Regions from separate parts of the Shewanella sp. FJAT-52076 genome, predicted to be linked through region 2. Evidence: predicted binding sites of a transcription regulator. Region 2 holds the regulator's gene; the other holds the start of a gene.
What was found. The regulator ArgR, encoded in region 2, controls arginine synthesis, uptake and breakdown. The targets are predictions, from matches to a motif close to ANTGAATANNTATTCANT.
Positions count from the first base shown of each region.

Region 1: the regulator ArgR is predicted to act here: its motif matches at 6,605-6,622, upstream of argA (amino-acid N-acetyltransferase).

Region 1 is NZ_CP080415.1:362,748-370,732, forward strand. Features, by position in the region: gene K0H79_RS01630 (YicC/YloC family endoribonuclease) at 1-221, opposite strand, end outside; gene rph (ribonuclease PH) at 429-1,142, shown strand; gene pyrE (orotate phosphoribosyltransferase) at 1,247-1,888, shown strand; gene folE (GTP cyclohydrolase I FolE) at 1,957-2,607, opposite strand; gene slmA (nucleoid occlusion factor SlmA) at 2,783-3,376, opposite strand; gene dut (dUTP diphosphatase) at 3,405-3,863, opposite strand; gene coaBC (bifunctional phosphopantothenoylcysteine decarboxylase/phosphopantothenate--cysteine ligase CoaBC) at 3,860-5,113, opposite strand; gene radC (DNA repair protein RadC) at 5,197-5,874, shown strand; gene rpmB (50S ribosomal protein L28) at 5,994-6,230, shown strand; gene rpmG (50S ribosomal protein L33) at 6,237-6,410, shown strand; gene argA (amino-acid N-acetyltransferase) at 6,691-7,985, shown strand, end outside.
Region 2 is NZ_CP080415.1:774,027-789,148, forward strand. Features, by position in the region: gene K0H79_RS03365 (Fe(3+) ABC transporter substrate-binding protein) at 1-998, shown strand, start outside; gene K0H79_RS03370 (iron ABC transporter permease) at 1,058-2,686, shown strand; gene K0H79_RS03375 (ABC transporter ATP-binding protein) at 2,688-3,713, shown strand; gene ggt (gamma-glutamyltransferase) at 3,767-5,473, shown strand; gene K0H79_RS03385 (Dyp-type peroxidase) at 5,581-6,516, shown strand; gene argR (transcriptional regulator ArgR) at 6,579-7,043, opposite strand; gene mdh (malate dehydrogenase) at 7,330-8,265, shown strand; gene K0H79_RS03400 (efflux RND transporter periplasmic adaptor subunit) at 8,452-9,516, shown strand; gene K0H79_RS03405 (efflux RND transporter periplasmic adaptor subunit) at 9,519-10,598, shown strand; gene K0H79_RS03410 (efflux RND transporter permease subunit) at 10,608-13,694, shown strand; gene K0H79_RS03415 (cupin domain-containing protein) at 14,021-14,356, shown strand; gene K0H79_RS03420 (U32 family peptidase) at 14,469-15,122, shown strand, end outside.

The DNA of each region.
Region 1 (7,985 bases), 410 kb from region 2:
GTGTCGCTGGCAACGTCATAGCGCAGATTGACTTCGACCTTCCCTCTGCTAAGGCGCTTTCTCAATCGTTCACGCAGGGCTGGCTCGAGGCTGCGCAGCTGCTCTGGCAGACGCAGGTAGGTTTCCAGATAGCGCTGATTCACTGAGCGGATTTCAAAAGAGGCATTGCCCCAGGCGGCTTTATGCTCGATACGGGCATAGGCGGTCATGCTGTGGATCATAGGGATTCCGGCTGATTTTCGGCTAAGTCTGGACGTCATTATAACCACAAGCCAGGCCAGCGTCATGGCCCTGAACGTGAGCAAAATCTGCTAATGACTGTTTACAACCCACGGAGTGTATTCAAAATCCACCGTGGCAACTCGCTCTGCATAGCCCTATAATAGGCAGCCAAATTATTGCGAAGTTCATACGTCACAGGAATCGCCATGCGTCCAGGTAATCGTACCCCGGCTCAGACCCGCCCCATCAGCATCACCCGTAACTTTACTGCCCACGCCGAAGGCTCTGTGTTGGTGGAGTTTGGCGAAACCAAGGTGCTGTGTACCGCCAGTTTCACCGAGGGTGTACCACGCTTCCTTAAGGGCAGTGGTCAGGGTTGGTTGACTGCCGAATACGGCATGCTGCCACGTTCTACCCACAGCCGTATGGACCGCGAAGCCGCCCGTGGCAAACAGTCTGGCCGTACCCAGGAAATCCAGCGTCTGATTGGCCGTGCACTGCGCGCCGCCGTGGATCTGAAGCAGCTGGGCGAAAACACCATAGTGGTGGACTGTGACGTTATTCAGGCCGATGGTGGCACCCGCACCGCGGCTATCACTGGTGCCTGTGTGGCGCTGGTGGATGCGCTGAACTGGGCCCGCGGCAAGGGGCTGGTGAAAGCCAATCCGCTGAAGTTTTTGATTGCCGCCGTGAGCGTGGGTATTCACAACGGCGAAGCCATCTGTGACCTCGAGTATGTGGAAGACAGCGCCGCCGAGACCGACATGAACGTGGTGATGACTGAAACCGGCAAGATTATCGAAGTTCAGGGCACCGCGGAGGGTGAGCCCTTCACCCACGAAGAGTTGCTGACCATGCTGGAGCTGGCCAAGCACGGTATCCGTGAAATCATCGATACCCAGAAAGCGGCTCTGAACTGATTACAGAATTGATTTTTTAAAGGCTCCGAGAGGGGCCTTTTTACCACCCTACACCTTGTAAAATTGGCGGCTTGGGCTGCCAGACACATGATAGAGGAAAGACAGTGAAAGCCTATCAGCGCGAGTTTATTGAGTTTGCTCTCGAGCGTAATGTACTGAGATTCGGTGAGTTTACTCTCAAGTCCGGCCGTAAGAGCCCTTACTTCTTCAACGCCGGTTTGTTCAATACCGGTCGCGATCTGGCCCGTCTGGGCCGTTTTTATGCCGCCGCGCTGGTGGATGCGGGTATCGATTACGATTTGCTGTTTGGCCCGGCTTATAAGGGCATTCCCATTGCCACGACTACGGCGGTAGCACTGGCCGAACACCACGATATCGACATGCCTTATTGCTTTAACCGTAAAGAGAAAAAAGACCACGGCGAAGGCGGCAACCTGGTGGGCAGTGACCTCAAGGGGAAGGTGATGCTGGTGGATGACGTGATCACCGCAGGTACTGCCATTCGTGAATCGATGGAAATCATTCAGGCCAATGGTGCCGAACTGGCCGGGGTGTTGATTGCACTGGACCGTCAGGAAAAGGGCAAGGGCGAACTCTCTGCCATTCAGGAAGTGGAGCGTGACTTTGGCTGCGGCATAGTGGCTATCATCAAGCTGGAAGACCTGATTGCCTTCCTCGCCGAGAAGCCAGGCATGGAAGAGGTGCTGAGCTCGGTGCGTGCTTACCGCGAGCAATACGGCATCTGAGCCGTTATCTTCAGGTAATAAAAAACGCCGCTGATTGCGGCGTTTTTTATTGGAAACACGATAAGGTTTTAGCGGGGCTGATGTAAAAATTCCGCCCGGGTGGCCGGGTTGGACTTAAAGATACCGCCCAGCGCTGTGGTGGTGGTGGAGCTGGTGGCGTCCATCACACCGCGGGATTTTACGCAGTAATGTACGGCATCGATTTTCACGGCCACGTCTTTGGTTTCCAGCAATGCCTGCAAGGCCACCAGAATTTGCTGGGTCAGGCGTTCCTGTACCTGTGGGCGCTGGGCAAAGAAGCGCACAATACGATTGATTTTGGACAGGCCGATGATTTTCTTGCGTGGCAGATAGGCCACGGTGGCGGTGCCATCTATGGTGACCAAATGATGCTCACAGGTACTGGTCAGGCTGATGTCCTGTACCCGCACCATTTCATCCACGCCCATCTTGTTGTCGATGACAGTGATTTTGGGGAAGTTTTCGTAGTCGAGACCCGAAAAGATTTCATCCACATACATTTTGGCGATGCGACGTGGGGTATCGGCGAGGCTGTCGTCGGTTAAATCCAGTGACATCAGGCCAAGAATTGCCCGCATGTGCTCTTCGATTCGCTCTTTGCGCTCCTCTCTGGTGAGTCCGCAAGGAACCATGGGTGTTTCCAGTCCCCGCTCTAAAAGTGCGGCCTGAACCTTTTGTGCTGCTTCACTGAGTGCCATTTTTACCTCCAACCACATCTTCGGCCTTGGCCGCTGCGGCAAAATACCAGAGCAATTACCTGGGGCTTTGCGCGAGTGCGGGAGAATACCGTTATTTGATGCAAATTCATACTGAAATTGTAGGTGTTCGCTGCACCCACCACCGGACGGAACCTGTGTGGCGGGCCAGGGTGGGTTAGCTTTGTAACAGTTGCTTTTGAATAAAGCCCCACTGCTCATCGAAGTGCTCGGTGGGCTTTTGTTTGAATTCGCTGCGAATGTACTGGGCGATTCTGCCCTCTGCCACGGCGAGCAGCAGGTTGGCCAGCATGGCTTCGTCGAGCTCAAAGCCCTTGCCCTCGCGGAGGGTTTTCTCCCGCAATATCTGTTTGAGGTGGGTTTCAATCTTGGCAAACAGGGCGCCGACACGGCTGCGCAAACGCTCGTTTTCGCCAAGCAGGGCATCACCGTTCAGTACCCGGGAAATGCCGGGGTTACGTTCGGCAAACAGCAGCAACAGCTGCAGGACCAGTTGGCAGCGTCGCATGGTGTCTTTCTCGTCATCCATGATGAGATTGATGCGCGACAGCAATGAGTCTTCGATAAATTCGATCAGGCCCTCGAACATGCGGGCCTTACTGGGGAAATGGCGATACAGCGCCGCCTCTGACACTCCGACTTCGGCGGCCAGTTTGGCGGTGGTAATACGTTGTCCCGGATTGGTTTCCAGCATCTGCGCCAGGCACTGGAGAATATGTTCGCGGCGGCTGATTTTTTCTTTGGCGGCCATTGAGATTCCTTCACACAAAATGCAAACGTTAGCGGGTGCCTGAATGGCCAAAACCACCTTCGCCGCGCATTGAGGTGTCGAACTCGTCCACCAGTTTAAATTCAGCCTGCACCACAGGAACAAACACCAGCTGTGCCAGGCGGTCGCCGATTTGCAGGGTGTAGGGCTCTTTGCCACGGTTCCAGCAGGACACCATCAGCGGACCCTGATAGTCAGAGTCAATCAGCCCAACCAGGTTGCCCAGCACTATGCCATGCTTGTGGCCCATACCGGAGCGGGGCAGGATCACGGCCGCCAGGCTGGGGTCGCCCACATGCACGGCGATACCGGTGGGTATTAGCACGGTTTCGCCGGGGGCTATGGTCAGCTCGGTATCCAACATGGCTCTGAGGTCCATACCGGCACTGCCTGGGGTGGCATAGGCCGGCAGTGGGAATTCCGAGCCTATGCGGGAGTCGAGAATTTTCAGTTCGATCGGTGTTTTCATTTTTTGGTTATTTTTGTCGATATCAGCGAAAGCAGTTGGTATGCCAGCGACAGCTTATCGGTTGCCGGCAAATCCTGGTTGCCCTGGGGCCAGAAGACGCGCAGAGCATTGGTATCCGAATTAAACCCCTGACCCGGCACAGACACATCGTTGGCCGCGATCATATCGAGATTTTTGCGTTTGAGCTTATCTCGGGCGTAGGTTTCTACGTCGTGGGTTTCGGCGGCAAATCCCACCGTAAAGGGTCGCGCCTCCAGGGCGGCAACCGTGGCTAAGATATCAGGATTGCGCACCAGCGCAAGCTGCATGGTTTCGCTGCTCTTTTTAATTTTACCGGCAGCAACATCGGCAACCCGATAGTCGGCGACAGCGGCGCAACCAATAAAGATATCTTGCTGGTCAATATGTTGCATTACAGCAGCCAACATTTGTTCGGCCGAGTCCACATCGATGCGGCTTACGCCTTTGGGTGTGGCAAGTGTCACAGGACCTGACACCAGAGTCACTTCTGCGCCCATGGCTACAGCGGCCTCGGCCAGAGCAAAGCCCATTTTGCCGGAGCTGTGGTTGGAGATATAACGCACAGGATCTATGGCTTCGCGGGTGGGGCCGGCGGTCAGCATCAGCCTGACGCCGTGAAGGGCGCTGCTTGCCTGGGCCTTTTGAGCAAAAAACTGTTCTGCCAGAGTGCGGATTTCCAGCGGCTCCAGCATACGGCCTGCACCGACTTCACCGCAGGCCTGACTGCCGCTGCCGGGGCCCCAAATCTGCATGCCACGTTGCTGTAGCGTGTTTAAATTGGCCTGGGTCGCCGGGTTGGCGTACATCTGCTGGTTCATTGCCGGGCAAATGGCGATGGGCGCCGAGGTGGCAAGGCAGGTAGTAGTGATCAGCTCATCCGCCATGCCTATGCTCATGCGGGCAATCAGGTTGGCGGTGGCTGGGGCCAGAATAATCAGCTCTGCCCAGCGGGCCAGTTCAATGTGACCCATGGCGGCTTCGGCGGCGGGGTCGAGCAAATCCATGCTGACCGGATAGCCGCTGAGGGCTTGCAGTGTCAGCGGCGTGATAAATTCGCAGGCGCTCTGGCTCATCACCACGCGCACATCGGCGCCTTGTTCTTTCAAACGGCGCACCAAGTCGGCACTCTTGTAGGCAGCAATGCCGCCACCAATCCCCAGCAGGATTTTTCGATTATTCAGGCTCACACGCAGATCCCGACTAAAATTAACTGGCGCTAACCATACCATAGACGCCGCCTCAAGAGTGAGCGGCCAAAGTCAAAAACTTAGCATGCAAGTGGTTCCCAAAGACGGGACGCGGGAGGCAAGGGATGGCAATTCGGGACTGGCCTGAGGGAGAGGGGCCCCGTGAAAAATTATTGCAGCGGGGCGCAGCTCAATTATCGGATGCAGAATTACTGGCTGTGCTGCTGCGAAACGGGGTTTGTGGCCAAAATGCAGTGGACCTGGCAAGGCAACTTATCGGTGAATTTGGTGGATTACGACCTTTATTCAGTGCAACTAAGCAGCAGGTGTGTCGACTCCAGGGCCTGGGTCCGGTAAAATACGCCCAGCTTCAGGCTTCTGCTGAGCTTGCCAGGCGACTGGCGGGTGAATCTTTGCAGCGGGGTGCCGTGCTGACAAGTCCGGATTTGACCCGGGATTACCTGAGATTTCAGTTGGCGGACAGGGCCTATGAGGTATTTGCCGTCTTGCTGCTCGACAGCCAACACAGGGTCATCCAGTTTGTCGAATTGTTTCGAGGCACCATAGATGCAGCGTCGGTATATCCCCGAGAGCTGGTGTCGCTGGTGTTGGAAAAGCGGGCGGCAGCGGTCATTGTCTGCCATAACCATCCGTCTGGGGTAGCTGAACCCAGCCAAGCCGACAGACGGATCACTGAAAGATTGAAAAATGCCTTGGCAACCATAGATGTATCCTTACTGGATCACATGGTTGTAGGGGACCGGGAGATAGTCTCCTTTGCCGAGCGAGGGTGGATTGGATGATCTTTACTTGATCTCCCATGGCCTTTCGTGTATAAAATGCGCCCTCTTTGTGCCTCGGGCGACGGCCATACGAGGTACATTAATGCTCGAGCGTTAAAAACTGTTTGGAGAAGATTGACATGTCAAGAGTATGCCAAGTTACTGGCAAGCGACCAATGGTTGGTAACAACCGTTCGCACGCAAAGAACGCGACCCGTCGTCGCTTTTTACCTAACCTGCAGAACCACCGTTTCTGGTTGGAAACTGAAAAGCGCTTCGTACAGCTGCGTGTTTCCACTAAAGGTATGCGTATCATCGATAAGAAAGGTATCGAAGTAGTTGTTGCTGAACTTCGTGCCCGTGGCGAGAAGGTGTAATAGAAAATGGCTAAAGCTAAAGGCAATCGCGAAAAGATCAAGCTGGTTTCAAGCGCTAAAACTGGTCACTTCTACACCACTGACAAGAACAAGCGTAACATGCCAGAAAAGATGGAGATCAAGAAGTTTGATCCTGTGATCCGTCAGCACGTTATCTACAAAGAAGCCAAAATCAAGTAATTTACTTGGTCAAGCTTTTGAAAACCCCGGCCTTTGTGCCGGGGTTTTTTATTGCCCGGATTTCAGGTGAATCCGCGATTTGTGTGCTTTAATGTACTGATGTGCATTTAGATGAACACTTTGGCATTGTTATGCGGTTGCCGTACCGTTTCATTAATATGAAACATGGGTTTGGTAAAAATAAATGCTTTAAATGTGAATTTAAATTCAATAAAATTGCGCAAGAATTCAACTTGGCGCAGTGTGTGCTGCGTCGGTGACTGTGAGGACAAAACAGCCCGTGCGAACTACCGAATTGGTTGACGGTTTTCGTCATTCCGCCCCTTATGTAAACGCTCACCGCGGCAAGACGTTTGTAGTCATGCTGGGCGGCGAAGCCATGGTACAACCCCAATTTCGCGCCATCATCAACGATGTGGCCTTGCTGCACAGTTTGGGGATCCGTATCGTGCTGGTTTACGGTGCCAGACCGCAGATTGATGCGGCGCTTGAGCTGCATGGTATTGCACCTGCCTACCACAACGGGGTACGTATCACCGATGAAGATACCCTGAAGGTGATTAAGCAGGTCGCCGGTGCGCTCCAATTCGACATTACTGCACGGCTTTCCATGAGTCTGTCCAATACCCCCATGCAGGGCACGCAGCTGAACGTTGTCAGCGGCAACTTTGTGATTGCCCAGCCGCTGGGCGTGGAAGATGGGGTGGATTTTTGCCTGTCTGGCCGGGTGCGTCGTATCGATGTGAGTGGGCTTAAGCATCAACTCGACAGCCGGGGAATTGTACTGATGGGGCCGATTGCCGCCTCGGTTACCGGTGAGAGTTTCAACCTGACGGCCGAGGAAGTGGCCACTCAGGTTGCGGTGAAGCTCAAAGCGGACAAGATGATAGGGTTCAGCTCGCAAAACGGTATTCTGGGTCGTGACGGCGATGTAATTGCCGAGCTGATGCCAAACGATGCCCAGAAAATTTTCTCCAAGATGCAGGAAGGCGGTCAGGCCTGTGTGGGAACCCTGGCATTTTTGAAGGCGAGCATCGATGCCTGCCGTAATGGGGTGCCACGTTGCCACCTGGTGAGCTATCTCGAAGATGGCGCCTTGTTGCAAGAGCTGTTCTCCCGCGACGGTATTGGTACTCAAATCGTAACCGAAAGCGCCGAGCGCCTGCGCCGCGCCTCAATTGCCGACATTGGTGGCATTCTTAACCTGATCCGCCCCATGGAAGAGCAGGGCATTCTGGTGCGCCGTTCCCGCGAACAGCTTGAGATGGAAATCGAGCAGTTTATGGTCATTGAACGGGATGGTCTGGTGATAGGCTGCGCCGCGCTGTATCCCTTTGAAGAAGACAATGCCGGTGAGTTTGCCTGCCTGGTGGTACATCCGGATTACCGCGATGCCGACCGGGGTAGTTTGCTTTTGAAAAACATCATAGGCCAGGCAAGAGTGAGGGGCTACGCACGCCTGTTTGCACTGACTACCCGCAGTATTCACTGGTTTCTGGAGCACGGCTTTGAGTTGGTTGAGGTCGAAGCCTTACCGACCAAGAAAAAGCAGCTCTACAACTACCAGCGCCGCTC
Region 2 (15,122 bases):
CCAAAGGGGTATTGTTCGCAGGCCTGGCCTGCTTGACCGGCTCTGCCATGGCGGCTGATACGTTGACTGTCTATTCCTATCGTCAGGCATTTTTGATCGAGCCCATACTGGCAGAATTCACGAAAGAAACCGGCATTCAAACCCAGCTGGTATTTGCCAAAGATGGCATAGCAGAACGTCTGCAGCGTGAAGGCCGCCTGTCTCCGGCGGATTTGGTATTGACCTCCGAGTTCTCAAAGCTGATGGAGCTGGTTGATAAAGATCTGGTGGACAAGGTGCAAAGTCCGGTTCTCGAGAGCAACATTCCAGCGCAGTTGCGCTCCGCCGATGGTGATTGGTATGCCCTGACGGTGCGCACCCGGAGCCTGTACTCTTCAAAAGATAGGCTGGGTAAGTTGGATATCGACTATGAAGATCTGGCTGATCCCAAATACAAAGGTAAAATCTGCACCCGCAGCGGTAAGCATCCTTACAATATTTCGCTGGTGGCATCCATGATTGCCAACAAGGGCGAAGCCGAAACCAAAGTGTGGCTCGAAGGCCTGAAAGCCAATCTGGCACGCAAACCTCAGGGGAACGACAGGGCACAGGTCAAGGCCGTAAAGGAAGGCCTGTGTGATATCGCCATCGGCAACAGCTATTACTTCGGTGCCATGATGCAGGACCCTGAGCAAAAGAGCTGGGCTGAAGCCGTATACATCAACTTCCCCAACCAGGCTAACCGTGGCACCCACATCAATGTGTCCGGCATGGCCATGCCAAAATATGCTCCCAACAAGGAGCAGGCCGTTAAGCTGATGGAGTTTTTGGCATCTGACAAAGCGCAACATGCCTATGCCGAAGTCAACATGGAATACCCGGTGAAAGTTGATGTGAAACCCTCAGAGATGGTGGCCTCCTGGGGCGAGTTCAAGGCCGACACACTGGCCATTGAAAAGCTTGCCGAATATCACGGTGCTGCCGTGAAATTGCTCGATGAAGTGAAATTCGACCTCTGACGATAGCATTCGCCTAATTCGTGCGGCGCCAACGGAGGGCGCCGCCTCTGGAATACACTATGGTAGTTGGATTACCCAAGCGCTGGTCGTTTTTGGGTTTTTTTATTGCATTTCTGTTTTTAACACCGCTGCTGGCGCTGTTGGCTACCGCCGCCTTTCCCGATGGCGAGGTGTTTGCGCACCTGGCCGATACTGTGCTGCCCACTTATATCCTCAATACCCTGCTGCTGATGTTGGGGGTTGGCTTGCTGTCGGCACTGCTGGCGATTCCTGCAGCCTGGTTGGTGGCCCGCTGCGAAGTGCCGGGCAGACGCTTCTTTCAATGGGCTTTGCTGCTGCCACTGGCGATGCCAGCCTATGTGGTGGCCTACGTATACACCGACCTGCTTGATTATCCGGGGCCGATTCAGCGGACCTTGCGGGCGCTGCTTGGGATTGATAGCGGCGCCGACTATTGGTTTCCCGATATTCGCAGCCTCGGCGGTGCCACGCTTATCCTGGCCTTGGTGCTATTTCCGTACATCTTTTTGCTGGCCCGCACCGCCTTTATGGAGCAGTCTCTGAGTTTACTGCAGGCATCCCGTTTGATGGGCGCCGGCGAACGTGAAAGTTTCTGGCGTTTGGCGCTGCCCATGGCAAGGCCCGCCATCGCCGCCGGCGTGGCGCTGGTTGCCATGGAAACCGCCGCCGACTTCGCCACCGTGAGTTATTTTGCCGTGCCCACCCTGACCACTGCGGTGTACGACACCTGGCTTGGCTATGGCAGTCTGGCCTCGGCTTCCAAACTGTCGATGATTATTCTGGTGGCGGTGTTTTTACTTATCTGGCTGGAGCGATTTGCCCGGCGCCGACAGCAGCTGTTTCAACGTCAGGCGCTTACCGGACAAATCCCCCGCCTGCATCTGGGCCGCTGGCGTTGGCTGGGCTTGGGCTATTGCAGTTTGTTGCTGTTTCTCTCTTTCCTGTTGCCCCTCGGCATCCTGCTGGGTTATGCGGTGCGCTACTTTGACCTGAGCTGGCAGGGCGATTTCTGGCGTTACAGTTGGAACAGCTTTTCACTGTCGGCCATCGCAGCCGTGCTTTGTGTTGTGTTTGCGCTGGCGCTGCTGTTTATTGCCCGAATAAGCCCAAGAGCGCAGGACGCCATGCCCGCAAGGCTTGCTTCAACCGGTTATGCCTTGCCGGGGACAGTGCTTGCCATCGGCGTGCTTGGCCCCCTGACCTGGCTCGATTTCGGCCTTAACGATTTTTGTGCCTGGCTGGGTATTGATGGCCCCGGGCTGCTGTTTACCGGCAGCTCCATCGCCCTGATATTTGCCTTTTGTGTGCGTTTTATTGCTATTGCCATCGGTGGCATTGAAAACAGCTGGCGCAGGCTGTCGCCGTCGCTCGATATGGCGGCACTCTCCATGGGCCGGGGGCCGATTGCCCTGTTCTTCAAGGTGCATTTACCGCTGCTTCGTACCGGCATTTTAGCTTCGTTGCTGCTGGTGTTCATTGAAGCCATGAAAGAGCTACCGGCAGCGCTGCTGTTAAGGCCCATTGGATTTGAAAACCTTGCGACCAAGGTGTTTGAGTATGTGTCGGATGAGCGGCTGGAGCAGGGGGCTCTGGGCGCCATTGTGATTGTATTGGTGGGACTGATTCCTTTGGTGTTTTTAAACCGTTCCATCGAGAAGGAGAGCTGATATGTCGACTCTGAGCATTCAGGGACTTCACAGTGATTATCGCGGCGAGCAGGTGTTGCGCGGACTCGACCTCACCCTGACACAGGGCGAAATCACCGCGCTGCTTGGCCCCAGTGGCTGTGGTAAAACCACCTTGCTCAGGACCATAGCCGGGCTTCAGGATATCTCGGCCGGCAGCATTGTCATCAATGGCAACACTGTCAGTGCAAATGGCTGCTTCGTCGCACCGGAAAAGCGCAGCATAGGGATGATTTTTCAGGACTATGCGCTCTTTCCTCATCTCACGGTCGCCGACAATATCCTCTTCGGTGTCCGTCAGTTGGATAAACAAAGCCGCAGCATCAGGCTCGAGGAAATGCTGAGTCTGGTCAAACTGGAAGGGCTTGGAAGACGTTACCCGCATGAGTTATCGGGTGGGCAGCAGCAACGGGTGTCCATTGCAAGAGCCCTGGCCTACGAGCCGGACCTGCTGTTGCTGGATGAGCCTTTTTCCAATATCGATGCCCAGGTACGCCGGGCGCTGATGTTGGAAATCCGCGCCATTTTGAAGGCGCGTAACGTGTCGGCGGTGTTTGTGACCCACAGTAAGGATGAGGCCTTTGCCTTTGCCGATACTCTGGCACTGTTTGAAGCGGGCCGGATAGTGCAGCACGGCATTCCGGAAACCTTGTATCAAAGCCCCAATACTCCCTATGTGGCCGACTTCCTCGGTGCCAGCAATTATCTGGATGTGAAGCTCGAAGCCGGGCAACTCATCAGCACTCTGGGAGCTTACCCATTACCGCAAGACTTTAAGGCGGCATCTGAAACCGGTCGCTGGCTACTGCGTCCTGAGCAGTTGTTGATTGAAGCCAGAGCCGATGGGGCAGGGGAGATACTTGAGCGTCGCTTTCTCGGAAACGGTTGCCATTATCTGGTGCGTCTTGGCGAGCAGGTGCTGGATATCCACAGCCACCTTGGCCATCTCGCCTGTGGCAGCCGTGTCAGTTTGTCTGCGGCGGCGGATACACCGGTAATCTTTGCTTAAACAGGTGATTATTGAGGTAAACCTGTGTAGTTTGTGTTCTGGGAGGACTCAGCATGAACAGGTTTACAATCACTATTTTAGCCCTGGCCGTTATCGGACTGGGCAGCAGCGAAGGAGTGTTGGCCATGGACAGGATCACAGGTAAGGCGTTTGCCAGTCGTTCGGAGGTGTATGCCTCCCAGGGAATGGCGGCGACAAGCCAGCCTTTGGCCACCCAAGTTGCGCTGGATATATTGAAAGCCGGTGGCAGTGCGGTGGATGCCGCTATTGCAGCCAATGCCATGCTGGGGCTGGTTGAACCCACAGGCTCGGGCGTGGGTGGTGACCTCTTTGCCATTGTCTGGAGCGCCAGAGACAAACGCCTATACGGCTTGAACGCCTCGGGCCGCAGTCCAAAATCGCTCACGCTGGATATGCTTAAGGCACAGGGGCTTGAATTTTTACCGCCCTTTGGCCCATTGCCTGTTTCTGTACCCGGTGCCGTGGATGGCTGGTTTGAGCTGCATGAACGCTTTGGCAAATTGCCAATGTCGCAAATTTTGTCGCCATCCATCGACTACGCGCGAAAGGGTTTCCCGGTTTCTGAACTTATCGCTTTTTACCTGGAAGGCAGTGCCCGACGCCTCGCCAAATATCCGGGGTTCAGTGAAACCTATATGCCCAATGGCAAAATGCCGGCCAGGGGCGACATCATGAAAAATCCCGCCCTCGCCAATACTTACGAGAAAATAGCCAAGGGTGGCCGGGATGCCTTCTATAAGGGCGACATTGCCCGCAGCATAGACAAATACATGAAAGCCAATGGCGGCTACCTCGGCTACGAGGATCTGGCCTCGCACACCAGCGAGTGGATAGAACCCGTCTCGGTAAATTACCGTGGCTTTGATGTGTGGGAACTGCCACCAAACGGTCAGGGCATAGCCGCGCTGCAAATTTTAAAAACCCTGGAGCCGTTTGATTTAAGAGCCATGGGGCATGACAGCGTTGAATACGTGCACCATTTTGTGGAGGCCAAAAAGCTCGCCTTTGCTGACAGGGCCCGTTTTTACGCCGATATGGCCTTTGCCGATGTGCCCGTGAGTGAGCTTATTTCAGAGCGCTACAACCAGGAGCGTGCCAAGCAGATAGGTCCCAGGGCCGCCAAGTCGGTGGAGCCGGGTAACCCCAATCTGCAACAGGGTGATACCGTGTATCTCACCACCGCGGACAGCGAAGGCAACATGGTATCCCTCATTCAAAGTAATTTCCGCGGTATGGGCTCTGGCATGACCCCCCCGGATCTCGGCTTTGTGCTGCAGGACAGGGGGCAGCTGTTTGATTTAACCCCGGGGCGTCCCAATTCTTACGCCCCCGGCAAGCGGCCCTTCCACACCATCATTCCGGCGTTTGTAACCAAAGAGGGTAAACCCTGGCTCAGTTTTGGGGTGATGGGCGGTGCCACCCAGCCGCAGATGCACGCGCAAATTATCATTAATCTCATCGACTTCGACATGAATTTACAGGAAGCGGGCGATGCGCCACGTATTCTGCATTCGGGCTCCAGCGAGCCCACCGGCGAGGTGATGAGCGATGGCGGTTATGTGAGCCTGGAGTCGGGTTTTTCCATGGAGACCCGCCGGGAACTGGTGAAAAAAGGCCATGTGATCCGGGATGCCCTGGGGGAATTTGGCGGCTATCAGGCTATCGGTATCAATGTGGAAACCGGTGTCTATCGCGGTGCTTCCGAGAGCCGTAAAGATGGTCAGGCCGCAGGCTTTTAGGGTGAATAACAACCAATCTCGTGTAATGTGCGTCGGTCGGTGATATTTTTTCCTAAAGTACGGGATAATGTGACCGACAAAGACATACTCAGTAAGGCCTTAATAATATGGATAATCAGGTTATGCCACGTGAACAGTTGGGCGTGTGCGCCGAAGGCAATCTTCACGCAGTCTATCTGATGTTCAACGCCAACGAAGGGGTTGAGCAGTCGCTGCGTGCGAGCCTTGCCAGTGTTGCCCAATACCTTTACGACCTCACAGACCAATATGCCGACAGTGCCTTTAATGGGTTCGTGGCTGTGGGGGCTAACTATTGGGACAGTCTCTTTGGTCAGGAGCGCCCATCTCGACTCAAGCCCTTCCCGGCCATGCACGAAGGCAACCGGGAGGCACCGGCGCTGGAGTACGATTTATTTGTACATCTGCGTTGTGATCGTCTGGACATACTGCATCTGGTGGCCAATGAGGTGAATCAGATGCTCGATGAGCTGGTGGAGCTGGTGGACGAAGAGCGCGGTTTCCGTTTTATGGATAACCGGGATCTGACCGGGTTTGTGGACGGTACTGAAAATCCCCGCGGTCGCCACCGTCAGGATGTGGCCCTGGTGGGGGATGAAGATCCGGCATTCCGGGGCGGGGCTTATGTGCACGTACAGAAGTTTGCCCATAACCTTTCAAAGTGGCACCGCTTGCCGGTGAAAAAGCAGGAAGACATCATCGGCCGAACCAAGGTGGATAATATCGAGTATGAGTCTGCCGATAAGCCGCTGACCAGCCACATAAAAAGAGTGAATCTGAAAGATGAGCAGGGCAACTCGATGGAGATCCTGCGTCAGAGCATGCCCTATGGCTCGGTGAAAGAGCAGGGGTTAATGTTTATCTCTGTTTGTCGCACGCCCTCCCATTTCGAAAAGATGCTGCATTCGATGGTGCACGGCGATGGCGAAGGGAATCACGATCACCTGATGCATTTCACCCGCGCGCTGACTGGCTCGTCGTTTTTCGCGCCGTCACTGGATTATTTGCTCCAGGGTCAGGATTGAAAAAAGCGCCCCGCGGGGCGCTTTTTAATGGGAATGATGGACTTGTCCCAATATGTGTTAGGTTACTCGCTGTAATTAAACAGGGACTTAACCGTTTCCAGCGTATCTTCGATGGTCTTGATGCTGGAGGGGCAGATAAAAATGGTATCGTCACCGGCGATGGTACCCAGGATACCTTCGGGTTTGCCGATGGAGTCCAGTAAACGGGCTATTAGCTGGGCAGCCCCCGGGCTGGTACGCACCACTATCATGGCCTGGTTGTGATCCACATCCAGCACCAGATTCTTCAGTGGGCTGCCGGCAGTGGGCACGCCAAGTTCGGCCGGCAGGCAGTACACCATCTCCTGCTTGGCGTTTCGGGTACGTACGGCACCGAACTTGCTCAGCATGCGGGAGACTTTGGATTGGTTGATATTGCTGAAGCCTTCGGCCTGCAGCGCATTAACTATCTCGCTCTGGGAACCGAAGCGCTCTTCCTTTAACAGCGCTTTGAAGGTTTTGACGAGGTCATCCTGATTTTTTTGCATAGTGGGCTGCTTTGTTGTTATTCAAAAATCCAGCGTATTTTGCATATTTAAAAGCCAAAAGTCAACAAATCCCCGCTCTTTGTGAATAAAAATGCAGATAAAGGTGGCCATCCGGACGGCTGGTCAAACACCTGTTTCAAATTGCTGACAATCACACCGAAAAATGCCGTTAAACCTTGGCCACAGGCGACTAAGGGATAATTGAAATTTGTGTGACGATGCTTTAATGTGGCGCCATCATTTGAGGATCTACCTCACAAATTCCGAGATATAACGGAGAATACCTATGAAAGTTGCTGTTCTTGGTGCCGCCGGTGGTATCGGCCAAGCCCTCGCCCTACTCCTGAAAACCCAACTGCCTGCTGGTTCCAAGCTGTCTCTGTATGACATTGCCCCTGTAACACCAGGTGTTGCTGTGGATCTGAGTCACATCCCAACTGCCGTTGAGGTGAAAGGTTTTGCCGGTGAAGACCCAACGCCTGCGCTGGAAGGTGCCGATGTGGTACTGATTTCTGCCGGTGTGGCCCGTAAGCCAGGTATGGATCGCTCTGATCTGTTCAACATCAACGCAGGTATCGTCCGTAACCTGATTGAAAAAGTGGCAGTGACCTGTCCAAAAGCGTTGGTTGGTATCATCACCAACCCAGTAAACACCACTGTGGCCATCGCTGCCGAAGTGCTGAAGAAAGCCGGTGTTTATGACAAGAACCGCCTGTTCGGTGTTACCACTCTGGACGTTATCCGCGCCGAGACCTTCGTTGCCGAAGCCAAGGGCGTTGACGTAGCCAGCGTGAAAGTAAACGTGATTGGCGGCCACAGCGGCGTGACCATCCTGCCTCTGCTGTCTCAAATCGAAGGCGTAAGCTTCTCTGATGAAGAAGTAGCTGCCCTGACCAAGCGTATCCAGAACGCGGGTACCGAAGTAGTAGAAGCCAAGGCCGGTGGCGGCAGCGCTACCCTGTCTATGGGTCAGGCTGCTTTCCGTTTCGGTATGTCTCTTATCCGTGGTCTGCAGGGCGAAGCCAATGTGGTTGAATGCGCCTATGTTGACGGCGGCAGCGAGCACGCAGTGTTCTTTGCTCAGCCAGTGTTGCTGGGTAAAAACGGCGTAGAAAAAGTACTGCCTTATGGCGAAGTGAGCGCGTTTGAAGCCAACGCCCGCGATGCCATGCTGGATACCCTCAAGGGTGATATCCAACTGGGTGTAGACTTCGTTAAGTAAGTCTCGCTGAAGTGAAGAAACGGAGCCTGGTGCTCCGTTTTTTTATGTCTGAAATCTGTGATTTATCTTTGACAGCGATTTTCAATTAACCCCTGCATTTATGTGGAAACATATTGGTTTTGTTGTCAGACTGTTATCCACTTGGTAGTTCTTCTTAATACTGTTGCACCTTTACAGGAGTTTCCCATGAGCAAGCTCAGGCCGTTTCCCGGGATAGGTATTGCCGCAGTGCTGGGAGCCCTTTGGCTCCCGTCAGCCTCGCAAGCCACGACTGGCGAGGCCTCCCGACCGGTTAAGGTCAGTCAAATTACGTTGGCCGAAGGCATGAACCAGAGATTGTTGCCGGCCGAAGTCAGGGCATCGGAACGTGCCGGGCTGTCATTTCGCGTCAGCGGTGAAATCATGGACATCCTGGTGCGTCCCGGTGAAGAGGTAAAAGCCGGGCAGCTGTTGGCTAAGCTGGACCCGGCACTCTACGAACAGCAGTTGGAAGTCGCCCGAGCTCAGTATGCGCTGGCCAAGGTGCTCTATGAGCGTAATCTCAGCCTGGTAGAGCAGGGTGTGGTGTCGCGCAACGATTTTGACAAGTCCAAGAGTAATCATGATGTCGCCAAGGCCGCGCTCGACAAAGCCGAAGTGGAACTTGCCTATACCCGCCTGCTGGCCCCTTACGATGGTGTGATATCCAAACGCGATAAACGCCAGTTCGAATTCGTCAGGGCGCAGGAGCCTGTACTTGGGGTGCGCAGTGAAAACCTGATTGATGTGAGTTTTCAATTGCCTGAGCAGTACATAGGCCCTATCCAAAGTTATCAGGCCACTACCGGTAAGTTGTTGACGCCGGAAGTTCGTTTTGACAGCCGGGACAGCTGGTTTGCCGCCACCCTGAAAGAAATGAGCACTGTGGCCGACAGCAGTACCGGCAGTTATACCGTGATCCTGACGTTGCCTATGCCTGAGCAGCTCAACATTTTGCCGGGGATGTCGGCCACTGTACGGGTATCCCTGCCTACCGAAGCCCTGATCCCCCCTCCCAGTATTCCAGCCGGTGCCGTGGTGCAGGAAGGCGAGAAAACCTGGGTATTCCGCTGGCTGCCGGAGTCACAGCGGCTGCAAAAGGCGGAAGTGGTGTTGAAGGACGGTGTTCTGGTATCCGGGTTGAATGATGGCGACTTTGTCGTGGTTGCAGGCGCCGACGAACTCAGGGATGGCCAGAGCGCGGTGCGCTGGGTGAAGGAGCGGGGACTGTGATCATGAAAGAAGCGATAGGGATGACTCTGCTGGGGTTACTGGTGCTGCTTGGCGGATGTCGGCAGGCGCCGGAGATTGAGCATAAGCCTGCAAGGGTGACCGTTTACACCATACCCAGCACCGAAAATCAGGTGACTCGGGTGTTCAGCGGCGTGGCCCGCGCGCAGGACCTGACGACGTTGGCGTTTCGGGTCGAGGGGCGTATTGCCCGGATTCCGGTTACCAAGGGGCAGAGGGTCAAGGCCGGCGATATACTCGCCGTACTTGAAAAAAACGACTTTCAGATTGCACTGAATGATCGCCGCGCCCGTCTTGACGTAACCCGCAAGCAGGCAGAGCGCTCCAAAATCCTGGTGGATCAGCAACTCATGGCCCAGGCGGAATACGATCAGATGAATGCCGAATATCTGGTTGCCCGCGCCGAAGCCCGTCAGGCGGAGCTGATGCTGGAATATACCGAGCTCAAAGCTCCCTTCGATGGGGTCATTGGCGATGTGTTTCTCAAATCCTTTGAAAACGTTCAGCCCGGCACCCTGGTGCTCAGCGTCCACAGAACTGAGCGTATCGAAGTGGATGTGCAGGTGCCCGATCTCTTGATTGCCGTGTCTCGAAGGGCGGAATCAGGTCGGCAAAAGCAGGGCTTTGATGTGTCCTTTGAGGCTTTCCCGGACGAAAACTTTGTTGGACATCTGCTGGAAGTGAACACCGAAAAGGATCCCCAATCCCATACCTACGTGGCCACCATAGCTGTTGAGTTACCCGATGGGGTTAAGGTGCTGGAGGGGATGCCCGCCAAGGTTACTGTGGATTTAGGCAAGGCCACCTATACCTACCGACGTGAGTACCTGTTGCCAATCAGCGCCGTGGTAATGCGCGATGGCAGCGATATTGACTTGCAGGATGCCGGGGTGTGGCTTTATGACGCTGCCAGCGGCAGCGTTAAATTCAAACCTGTGCGTTTGGGGGTAATTGTAGGCCAGAGCATCGAAGTGGTTGACGGGCTCGCCGACGGACAACAGGTGGTAACCCAGGGAGCATCAAGCCTGGTGGATGGCCAACAAGTTGAACTGATTCAGGGATAAGGACAGACAATGAGCGTAGCAGGCTATTTCGTCAAGAACTCCGTCATCAGCTGGATGTTTACCCTGATCCTTCTGCTGGGAGGCAGTGTTGCCTTTCTCGGACTGGGCCAGCTGGAAGACCCACCTTTTACGATTAAAGACGCAGTGGTTATCACCCTCTACCCCGGAGCCACATCCACCGAGGTGGAAGAAGAGGTCACCTATCCGGTAGAGAAAGCGATTCAGGCATTGCCCTATGTGGACAAGATAAAGTCGCTGAGCACCGCCGGGTTATCGCAAATCACTGTGACCATGAAAAACACCTATGGTCCGGATCAGCTGCCACAAATCTGGGATGAGCTCAGACGCAAGGTCAATGATATGGCCGCGAGCTTACCCCCAGGTGCACAGCACCCCATGGTGAACGATGACTTTGGCGATGTGTATGGCATCATGCTGATGATCACAGGTAAGGACTTCAGCTACCGCGAGCTCAAAGACTATGTGGACTATGTGAAGCGTGAGCTGGAACTGGTGCCCGGTGTCGGTAAGGTGTCCCTGGCCGGTGAGCAAAAAGAACAGATTTTTGTAGAAATGTCGGTCAATAAGGCCGCCAGTTCAAACCTGGATCCCAATCTGATTGCCAACTTGCTCAACTCACAAAATATGGTGTCGGACGCGGGTAATATTCAGGTTGCCGGTGACAACCTCAAAATTCGCACCAGCGGAAGCTCCCGTTCGGTGGAGGAATTACAGGAACTCATCATCCCCGGTACCCAGGGCGATAAGCTTATCTACCTGAAAGATGTGGCCACCGTGCGTCGCGGTTACCAGGAAATCCCCACCAATGTGCTCAGTTACAACCGTGAGCGTGCCATTAACCTGGGCATTTCATTTTCATCCGGCGTCAACGTGGTAGCCGTAGGTAAGGCCGTTGATGACAAGTTGGCTCAAATCGACTCAGCCCGTCCTGCCGGTATCAAAATTGAGACCATGTATAACCAGCCGGTGGAAGTAGACAACTCCGTCGGCAGCTTTGTGTGGAACCTGATTGCTGCCGTTGTGATTGTGATAGGCGTGCTGCTGTTCTTTATGGGCGTGAAAAGCGGCATCCTGATAGGCCTTATCCTGTTTTTAACCTGTTTGGGCACCTTTGTGTTGATGCTGCAGGCCGAGATTGAACTGCAGCGTATTTCCCTGGGGGCGCTCATCATTGCGCTGGGGATGCTGGTAGACAATGCCATTGTAGTGGTGGAAGGGATTTTGATTGGTCGCCAGCAGGGAAAAACCACCCTGGAAGCGTCCGATGCCATTGTAAAGCAAACCATGTGGCCGCTGCTCGGGGCCACAGTGATTGCCATCACTGCCTTCGCACCCATTGGTTTGTCACCGGACTCCACCGGAGAATTTGCCGGCTCGCTGTTTTGGGTGCTGCTGTTCTCCCTGTTCCTTTCCTGGATCACCGCCATCACCATCACGCCTTTTTTTGCCAGTCTGTTTTTTGGTGAGAAAGGGGAGGAGCAGCTTGAAGGGCAATCCAAAGATCCCTACGGCGGCGCCTTTTTCACACTCTATAAAGTCGCGCTGGATGTGTGCATGCGCTATCGCTTTGTGAGCGTAATCGCCGTCGTGCTGGCGTTTGTAGCGTCTGTGGCCGGGTTTGGCTATGTGAAGCAGTCGTTTTTCCCACCTTCTACCACCCCCATATTTTTGGTGGATGTGTGGCTGCCTGAAGGGACTGATATCCGCGAAACCCAGCGGATAGTGACTGCCATGGAAGACAAGGCTGCGCAGCTGGCGGATGTGGAGTTTGTGGCGTCCACAGTTGGCAAGGGCTTCCCCCGCTTTATGCTGACTTACGCACCCGAAAAGAATTACGCCTCTTACGGCCAAATCGCCATTCGCACCAGTGCCTTCGAGACCCTCGAGGGGGTGATGACCCAGTTCCGCCGCGAAATGGAGGCGGGCTTCCCGCAAACCCAGCTCAAGTTCAAACGGCTGGAGGTAGGCCCCTCGACCGATGCCAAGATTGAGGCCCGGATTTCGGGTCCTGACCCCGATGTGCTCAGAACTCTGGGGGCTGAGGTGCAGGCGGTATTTGAGGCCACACCGGGCACAGTGAATGTGCGCCATGACTGGCGCGAGCGGGTGAAATACATAGCACCCAGATTTAACGAGACCCAGGCCAGACGTTTGGGCATCGTGAAGAGTGAAGTGGACAAGGCGCTTAAGTTTTCTTTTGCCGGGTTGCAGATAGGGGTATACCGAGAGGGTACCAATCTGCTGTCCATCGTGGGCCGGTTGCCGGATGATGAGCGGGTCGATATCGAGTCCATGGAAAGCATCCGCATCTGGAGCCCCGTGCTGAATACCCTGGTGCCTCTGCAGCAGGTAGTGGATGGATTCGAAGTGAAGTTTGAGGATCCCATTATTCAGCGCCGGGACCGCAAGCGTACCCTGACCGTTTTTGCCGATGCCGATTTTGAGTATGACCTGCTGCCTGCGGAGCTGTTTGCCAAGGTTCGGCCACAGGTGGAGGCCATCAGCATGCCGCCGGGGTATGAACTGGTGTGGGGCGGGGAATTTGAATCATCACAGGATGCGCAGGAGTCACTGTTTGCCATTTTGCCGATGGGCTTCCTGTTTATGTTTTTGGTGACGGTATTCCTGTTCAACTCGGTACGTAAGCCGCTGGTGATCTGGGCCTGTGTCCCGCTGGCCATTATCGGTATTACCCTGGGATTATTGGTACTGGATAAACCCTTCAGCTTTATGGCGTTGCTGGGGATGCTCAGCCTCTCGGGGATGCTGCTTAAAAACGGTATAGTGCTGCTCGACCAAATCAATCTGGAAATCAATGAGGGTAAGGAGCCGTTCCAGGCGGTGTTTGAGTCTACCGTTAGTCGTGTCAGGCCCGTATGTATGGCGGCCGTCACCACCATTCTGGGGATGTTGCCCCTTATCACCGATGCCTTCTTTGAGTCCATGGCGGCGGTAGTGATGTTCGGCCTTGGTGTGGCGACAGTGCTGACCTTGCTGATTGTGCCGGTGTTTTACATCATCTTCTTCAAGATCCCCTATCGGGCCTACGGTGAGTTTCAGAAGTCCAGCGACTGATAAAAGGCGTTTTTATTCATGCACAAAGCGACCCATTTGGGTCGCTTTTCTTTTATGGCAGCAGACTGCTCTGGGCCCTGATGTAACCCATTTATCAGTCACAGCGGGGGACTTGGGGCGCAACATTGAGCAGCCAGTGTGCCCGTGATAGATTCAATTCCACAGATTTCCTCAAACGTTACAGAAGGATGAGGGCAAAAGTAGGCTATCCCTGAACGAATGGGAAAACTGCAGCGGGGGATTTTCTCTGGCGACCGAGGATTACAGGCCCCACAAAGCGATTTATAGCAACGCGATTTATAGCAAAGCCGGAGCAAAAGCTGATTATGGCGAACCTTCTTACCGAGCTTCCAGAAAACCTCTGTGAGGAAGTCTTCGAAACCCTGATGAGGTCTCCTGATTGCCGCATCGAGCGCATAGTGTCACTGGGGCACAGCACAGCAGCGGGCCAATGGTACGATCAGGACGAGCATGAATGGGTCGTGCTGCTCAGTGGCAGTGCGGTTCTGGCCTATGAGGATGGCCGCAGTCTTGCCATGGCACCCGGTGATTATGTGAATATTCCCGCCCATGTGCGTCACAGAGTAGACGCGACCGACCCGACCATCCCCAGCGTATGGCTGGCGGTGTTTTACGGTGCTGCCAACCAGATTGAAAGCTGATTATTTTTTAAACGCCAGCGCATAAGTCTTTCCTGAAAGACTGGCTCTGCTATACTCTGCGTCCGATTTTTCTACCGGGCCATTCAGTCAGGCCAGCAGACGAGTTTGATTCATGAGTACAGAAGGCGTTGAGATTTTTATTCCCGGCAAACCCCAGTCCCAGGTAACCCCTGAGCCGGTTAAGCTTGCCGATAATAAGCTGGAGTTGTTGGCTCCCGCTAAAAACGCCGATTACGGAATCGAAGCCATTCGTCATGGCGCCGATGCAGTTTACATAGGCGCCCCCGCCTTTGGCGCCCGCCACACCGCGGGTAACAGCATTGCCGACATTGCCCGTCTATGTGAGTTTGCCCACCGCTACCATGCTCAGGTGTTTGTTACCGTAAACACCATTCTGTTTGACTCTGAGCTGGAAGACGCCCGCAAGCTGATTTGGGAAGTCTACGAAGCCGGTGCCGATGCCATTATCGTACAGGACATTGGCCTGCTGGAGCTGGATCTGCCGCCGATAGCGCTGCACGCCAGTACTCAAATGGATAACCGGGTACCGGAAAAAGTGGCCTTTTTGGAGCACGTCGGTTTTTCTCAGGCAGTGCTCGCCCGTGAACTGAGCTTGACTCAAATTCGCGCCGTGGCGGCTGAAACCAAGATGCGGCTCGAGTATTTTATCCATGGCGCCCTGTGCGTGGCGTTCAGCGGCCAGTGTTATATCAGTGAAGCCTATACCGATAACCGCAGTGCCAACCGGGGTGAGTGCTCGCAGCAG